2 regions of the Micrococcus sp. KRD026 genome follow, and region 2 is predicted to be linked to the other one. Evidence: riboswitches for the same ligand, from Rfam matches in the RefSeq annotation. Region 2 holds a riboswitch; the other holds the start of a gene.
The links. Region 2 has a riboswitch for S-adenosylmethionine ahead of J1M40_RS05810 (flavin reductase family protein). Riboswitches for the same ligand answer to the same signal wherever they lie in the genome.
Positions count from the first base shown of each region.

Region 1: it holds a riboswitch for S-adenosylmethionine, as region 2 does, so the genes downstream of both, J1M40_RS01550 (bifunctional o-acetylhomoserine/o-acetylserine sulfhydrylase) here and J1M40_RS05810 (flavin reductase family protein) in region 2, are expected to answer to the same signal.

Region 1 covers NZ_JABFBA010000005.1:30,271-33,660, reverse strand. Annotated here, with positions in the region: gene J1M40_RS01560 (CPBP family glutamic-type intramembrane protease) at 1-638, shown strand, start outside; gene J1M40_RS01555 (VOC family protein) at 670-1,308, opposite strand; SAM riboswitch class IV at 1,486-1,601, shown strand; gene J1M40_RS01550 (bifunctional o-acetylhomoserine/o-acetylserine sulfhydrylase) at 1,732-3,099, shown strand; gene J1M40_RS01545 (homoserine O-acetyltransferase) at 3,096-3,390, shown strand, end outside.
Region 2 covers NZ_JABFBA010000015.1:37,286-40,675, forward strand. Annotated here, with positions in the region: gene J1M40_RS05800 (MFS transporter) at 1-497, shown strand, start outside; gene J1M40_RS05805 (cold-shock protein) at 708-911, opposite strand; gene J1M40_RS05810 (flavin reductase family protein) at 1,150-1,674, opposite strand; SAM riboswitch class IV at 1,748-1,867, opposite strand; gene J1M40_RS12675 (hypothetical protein) at 2,064-2,678, shown strand; gene J1M40_RS05820 (RNA-binding S4 domain-containing protein) at 2,726-3,094, opposite strand; gene hisD (histidinol dehydrogenase) at 3,105-3,390, opposite strand, start outside.

The DNA of each region.
Region 1 (3,390 bases), on a different contig from region 2:
ACATCGGCTTCGCCCTCGTCCCCGTGCTGCTGGTGCTGCACCTGACGTGGCTGCGCGGCCGGAACCCGTTCCGGACCCTCGGCCTCGACCTGCGCCGCCCCGGCCGGGACCTGGCCTGGGGCGCGGGCCTGTTCGCGGTGATCGGGCTCGGCACCCTCGGCGTCTACGCCGCCGGCCGGGCCCTCGGGATCACGACGGCGATCGTCGCCAACGCGATGGACGAGAGCTGGTACCAGGTCCCGGTCCTGCTGCTCTCGGCCGTGCGCCACTCCCTGCTCGAGGAGGTCATCGTGGGGGCCTGGCTGGTCGACCGGCTCGGCTACCTGCAGCGGCTGAGGGCCGCGGGCCTGCACCGCGATCCGGCGCCGGCCGTGCCGTCGTCGTGGGCGAGCGCCGAGGGCCTGTTCCTGCCGACCCGCGTGGCCGCCGTCGTGCTCGCCCTCGCGCTGCTGCGCGGGGCCTACCACCTGTACCAGGGGGTCGGGCCGGGCGTGGGCAACGCGCTGATGGGCGTGGTGTTCGTGCTCGTGTTCCTGCGGGTGCGCCGGGTGATGCCGCTGGTGGTGGCGCACTTCCTGCTCGACGCCGTCGGGTTCGTGGGCTATCCGCTGCTGGCCCGGGCGGGCCTGCTCGGCTGAGTCACCGCCCCCACGGCGGCGGCGGGGCGGGTCAGAGGGTGACGTCGCCCCGCGGGGTCTGGAAGGTCACCGAGACGATGCCGGGGGTGCCCGACGGCGCCACGTACTCCACGTTGACGTCCGCGACCGCGGACTCCTCGCCCTCCTCGCCCAGCCACTCGAGCAGGCGCTCCGGGGAGCCGGCGATGCTCAGCCGCTCGATCGAGGCCTGCGCCTCGGCCGCCTGCGAGGGGTGCATGTCCTCCTGACCGTCGGCCCAGCGCAGGATGTACGGCAGCTGCGGGTCCGCGAGGGTGCCCTTGATGCCGATCTGCCGCCAGGACAGCTCGCGGCCGTCCGGGAAGCGACGGTTGCCGGGGACGGCCTCGCGGCCGAGGCGGCGCTCGAACCGGCCGATGTCCGGGGTGGCCACGGCCCAGCTCATCCAGCCCCCGCCCTGCTCGGTGCGGGCGCGCACGAGCTGGCCGAACGGCGCGCTGAGGGAGGCCGGGTGGTCCAGGGCCTCGACGACCTCCAGATACTGCCCCTCCGTCATGGGGAAGAGCGCGTTCTGGGTGCCGAAACGGGGGTGGACACCGCCCTTGATGCGCTCGATGCCCAGCGTCTCGGCGATGCGGGCGACCGTGGCGTCCAGGCCCTCGGGGCCGGCGGCGTAGGACACGTGGTCCATGCGACAGGTGTGCACTGCGCTGTTCCTCTCCGTTCCCGGGCTGCCCCGGGGATTGACCTGGTGCGAGTCGGGGGGCGTCGAGCCCTTGACGGGTCGGGCGCCCCGTGCGGAGAGCGTATCCGCGTGTGACACGCGTGACGAAATCGTGGCGGGGCGGCGGGCTACACTCGGAGGCACGGTCACGAGAGTCAGCAACAGGCCCCGGCATGCTGACCGGCAACCCTCCTTCCGCGGTGGGGTGCCCCGGGTGACGACCAGGCCGGCCCCACAACGGACGCCGGCAAGCGCGGGCCGATCCCACGGCCCCTCTCGACGGCGCCGGGTCATCTCCGGCACCTCGACGACGCCGGTCCGCGGATCGGCACGTCGGCCGGCGGGCGGGGCGGCCGGGTCCGGCCCCTGAACCCCTCAGGAGGGTCCGCCATGACCGACCAGACCACCCCGACCCCCGACGCCTGGGGCTTCTCCACCGCGCAGGTCCACGCGGGCGTCGCCGTCGGCCAGCACGCCTTCGGTGCGACCGCCCTGCCGATCTTCCAGACCACCTCGTACGACTTCCCGTCCGCCCAGGTGGCCGCGGACCGGTTCGCGCTCAAGGACCTCGACCCGCTCTACACCCGCATCGGCAACCCGACGCAGGGCCCGGTGGAGGAGAAGATCGCCGCGCTCGAGGGCGGTGTGGGCGCGCTGCTGCTGGCCTCCGGTCAGGCGGCGACGACGTTCGCGATCCTCAACCTCGCCGGCGCCGGCGACCACGTGGTCGCCTCGGCCAGCCTCTACGGCGGCACGCAGAACCTGTTCAAGCACACCCTCGCCAAGGTCGGCGTCGAGACGACGTTCGTGACCGACCCGGACGACATCGAGTCCTGGCGCGCCGCCGTCCGGCCGAACACCAAGGCGTTCTTCGGCGAGACCCTCGGCAACCCGCGCGGCGACGTCCTGGACGTGCGCGCCGTCGCCGACACCGCCCACGAGGCCGGCGTGCCGCTGATCGTCGACAACACGCTGGCCACCCCGTACCTGCTGCGACCGATCGAGCACGGCGCCGACGTCGTCACCCACTCCGCCACGAAGTACCTCGGCGGGCACGCCGCGGCCATCGCGGGCGTGATCGTCGACGCCGGCACGTTCGACTACGCGCAGCACGCCGAGCGGTACCCCGGCTTCAACGAGCCGGACGAGTCGTACCACGGCCTCGTCTACGCGCGGGACCTCGGGGTGGGCTCGCCGCTCGGCGCCAACCTGGCCTTCATCCTCAAGGCGCGCGTGCAACTGCTGCGCGACTACGGCTCGGCCATCTCCCCGTTCAACGCGTTCCTGGTGAACCTCGGCCTGGAGACCCTGTCCCTGCGCATGGAGCGGCAGGTGGCCAACGCGGCCGCCGTCGCGCGCTGGCTCGAGGGCCGCGACGACGTCGAGCACGTGGTCTACGCCGGCCTGGAGTCCAGCCCGTGGCACGAGCGCGCCCAGCGCTACCTGCCGAAGGGCGCGGGCGCGTTCGTCTCCTTCGAGATCGCGGGCGGCCGCGAGGCCGGGGCCGCGTTCGTGGACGGGCTCACCCTGCACCACCACGTGGCCAACATCGGCGACGTCCGCTCGCTCGTGGTGCACCCGGCCTCGACCACCCACTCCCAGCTCACCGACGACGAGCAGCGCGCCGCCGGCGTCACCCCCGGCCTGGTGCGGCTCTCGCTCGGCGTGGAGGACATCGAGGACATCCTCGCCGACCTCGAGCGCGGCTTCGCGGCCGCCGCTCGCCGCGGCGACGACGACGCGGGGGAGCGGGCATGACCGCCGTCGCCACGCGTCCGTCGCGCACCGCGCTGCCCCGCGGCGGCCGCCACCGTCTGCGGGTCGGCGAGCTGCGCACCGAGACCGGCGGGCTGCTGCCCGACGTCGAGCTGACCTACGAGACCTGGGGCACCCTCGCCGCCGACGGCTCCAACGCCGTGCTCGTGCTGCACGCCCTCACCGGCGACGCGCACGTGGCCGCGCACGAGGAGGACCCGACGCCGGGCTGGTGGGACGCCCTCGTCGGCCCGGGCCGCGCCGTGGACACGGACCGGTGGTTCGTGGTCGCCC
Region 2 (3,390 bases):
TCGCGGTCGAGACGCTGGGAATGACGCTCGTGGCCGGCGGCGCCGCGGCGGCCGTGTCCGGGGTGGTGGGGGTGCTCTCCCGGATCGGGTGGAGCCGGCGGATGAGCTCCGGAGACCGGCCCACCACCCTGCTGGCCGTGATCTGCCTGGGTGCGGTGGCCGGCGTCGCGGTGTTCCTCGCCGCGGACCTGCTGGACCTGCCGGCCCTGCTGTGGGTGGGCGCCGCGGTGCACGGCCTGACGGTGCTGGGCGCCAACGTGGTGATCAACGCGGGCCTGTTGAGCGAGGTGCCGGCCGAGCGGCTGGGCCGTGCGACCGGGGCGAACTCGATGGGCATGTACGCCGGCTTCGCCCTGGGCCCGCTGCTGATGGGCCTGCTGCGCGACGTCACGGGCGACTACCGGGCCGGCTTCGCGGTCGTCGCGGCCGGGTATCTGCTGGCCCTGGGCGTGGTGCTGCTGTTGCGTCGCCACGTGGGTCGGCGGGGCGCGGCCTGACGCGCAGGGCCAGGACGAGGCCCACCCCGGAGGACCGCGCCTCAGCGACATCACCGCAGTGCAGCCCTGCGGTGATGTCGCAGCGCCGCGGTCGAACGGGCGTACGGCGGAGTGCGGCGCAGTGCGCGGCGGGGCGTGGACGCCTGACACACGACGACGCCCCCGGTCCGTGTGGACCGGGGGCGTCGGAAGCCGTGCGTCAGGCGAAGATCAGAGCTTCGTCACGTTGGCGGCCTGGAGGCCCTTGGGGCCGTCCTGGGTCTCGAACTCGACGCGGTCGTTCTCCTGGAGCTCCTTGAAGCCGTTGCCCTGGATGGCGGAGAAGTGCACGAACACGTCCGCGGAGTTGTCCTCGGGGGCGATGAAGCCGTAGCCCTTCTCAGCGTTGAACCACTTGACAGTACCGACAGCCATGATGGTGTCCTTTCGATGTGCCCCCGCGGTGCGGTGGCGGTGTTGGACCGCGGCCCGGATGTGGGACGCGGGTGAAGCGGCGAGACTGAACCGCTTGCCCAACACTCATCGACGCCGGCGATGCCGGGCTGACGAGCAGTGAAGATGGCGGGATACAGCTTGATCAACTTCAGGCTCCATCATTGCACGGATCTCGCCGACCGGGAACCAGGGGCCCGATTGTTCACCTGGAGTTCGCTCAGAGCGCGCGCAGGCCGTGGAAGAGATTGCGGTGCAGGGCGGCCGGGGGAGCGGCGTCCGTGTGATCCGCGAAGGCCGTCACCTCCAGCAGCACCACCGTGTGGTCGCCCGCCGGGACCTCGGCGTGCACCCGCGTCTCGAGCCAGAGCGAGGAGCCCCCGAACAGCAGGGCGTCGTGCGGGCTGCGGTGCACGTCGAGACCGGCGAAGCGGTCGCCCTCGCGGGAGGCCAGCTGGCGGCACAGCGGCGTCTGGTCCGCCGCGAGCAGGGAGACGCCGATCGCCCCGGCCCGGCGCAGGCGCGGCCAGGTGCGGGAGCTGTTCTGCGCGGAGAAGGACACGAGGGCCGGCTCCCAGGAGATGCCCACGCCGAAGGAGGAGGAGACCATCACCTCGGGGACGCCGTCGGCGAGGCCTGCCAGCGCGACGACCCCGGTGGGGAAGGCCGAGAGGCCGGAGCGGAGGTTGCCGAGGGACAGGTCGGTGTCCCACGTGGCGGTGTGGGGTTCGTGGGTCAGGGTCATGGCGCGCGTCCTCTTCCGATGACTGACGCGGCTCCGCAGACGGCGGGAACGCGGATCGCCCGGATCCGCGGAGGCGCGGTACTTGCCCGTCGGGGTGTCCGAGGGGCCGAATCATCACCTGGAGCACCCCACTACTGCGTGAGAGGGTTGCCGTCCCGCCGGCCAGGGCCGTGAATGACGGGAACTCGTGATTCTGGGGTCAGCCTACGGAGGGGTCCGTGGGGCGGTCAAAGCGCCGCGGTCGCGCGGCGTCATCCGAGCTGCCCGATGTGATGCTTGACACACCGCGCATCCCCAGTCAGGATCAAGCCACTCGAGAGGGGGGGAGCTCGAGACCGCGGCCCGCGGCCCCCGCAGACGGTTCTCTTGGAAGGGATCGGATCATGCGGATGGACATCAAGAAGAAGCGTGCGGCATTGTCGGCCGCCGTGGTCGTCGCGGCTCTCCTCGGCACCGCCATCTCGGGATGCTCCGCTTCCCCGGGCAGCGTCTCCTCCACCGCGAAGGCCTCCACCGCTGCGGCGTCCTCCGTCACCCCGACGTCAGCGGCCCCCTCGGCAACCCGGTCGGCCTCCGCCACCGGTTCGTCCGCGTCGTCACCCGCCGGTGAAGAAGCACTCCCCGCCGCGCTGTTCGAGGAGGACGGGATGACGTTGGTCGAGTACACGCGCCGGCATCCGGATGCGGACCATCTCGACCCGGAGAAGGAGTCCGTCCTGGAGGAGGCGGTCGGGACGGGCACACAACAGATCACCGTGGACGCTCAACAGGGTGCGGTCCTTCGGGTCATCGTGCTGTGTCCTTCGGATGCCACCGGTGAGACGGAGATCCTGACCTCACGGGGTGGCGGGGGAACGAAGACCTGGATGGCCGGATCGGAGGCGCTGTGCGGCGGCTGGTCGGCGGCGACTCCCCCCGTGGATGAGGCGGGGCCGATGACGTTCACCGTCACGGTGGACAACGACAAGCCGTTCCGGATGGTGCTGACCGCACCCTCCGCATGAGGCCGCCATCACGACGGCGGATGACGGCGCGGGGAGGACTGAGTCGCTCAGCGTCGGTCGCGGCCGCGCAGCGCGTCCAGCTGCCGGCGGTCCCGTTTGGTGGGCCGGCCCGCGCCCCGCTCGCGGTACGGCACCGCGAGCAGCTCACGCGGCACGGGCGGCGGGGAGTGGTCCACGTACTGCTGCCGGGCCACGGGGGCACCCACCCGCTTGGCGATCAGCCCCGTGACCTCGAGGATCCGCTCGCGTCCGTCCTGGCGCACCCGCACCCGGTTCCCGACGACGACGGGCGTCGCCGCCTTCACGGGCTCGCCGTCGATGCGCACGTGGCCTGCGCGCACCGCCGCCGTCGCGGCGGACCTGGTCTTGTACAGCCGCACGGCCCACAGCCACGCGTCGATGCGGACGCCGCTCACGCCCGCCCCCTCACGCGAAGCGGGCGCGGATCGCGGCGCCGTGCGCGGGCAGGCGCTCGTCCTCGGCCAGCACGCCGATCCCGTCCGCGACCTCCTCGAGCCCGGTCTCCGTGTAGCGGATGCGCTGCTGCAGGCGCAGGAACGTCACCGTGTTCAGACCGGAGGAGTGCCGGGCCGTCCCCGAGGTGGGGAGCACATGGTTGGACCCGGCCGAGTAGTCGCCCAGCGGCACGGGGGCGTGCGGGCCCACGAACACGGCGCCGGCGTTGCGGATGCGCCCCACGAGGGCCTCGGGG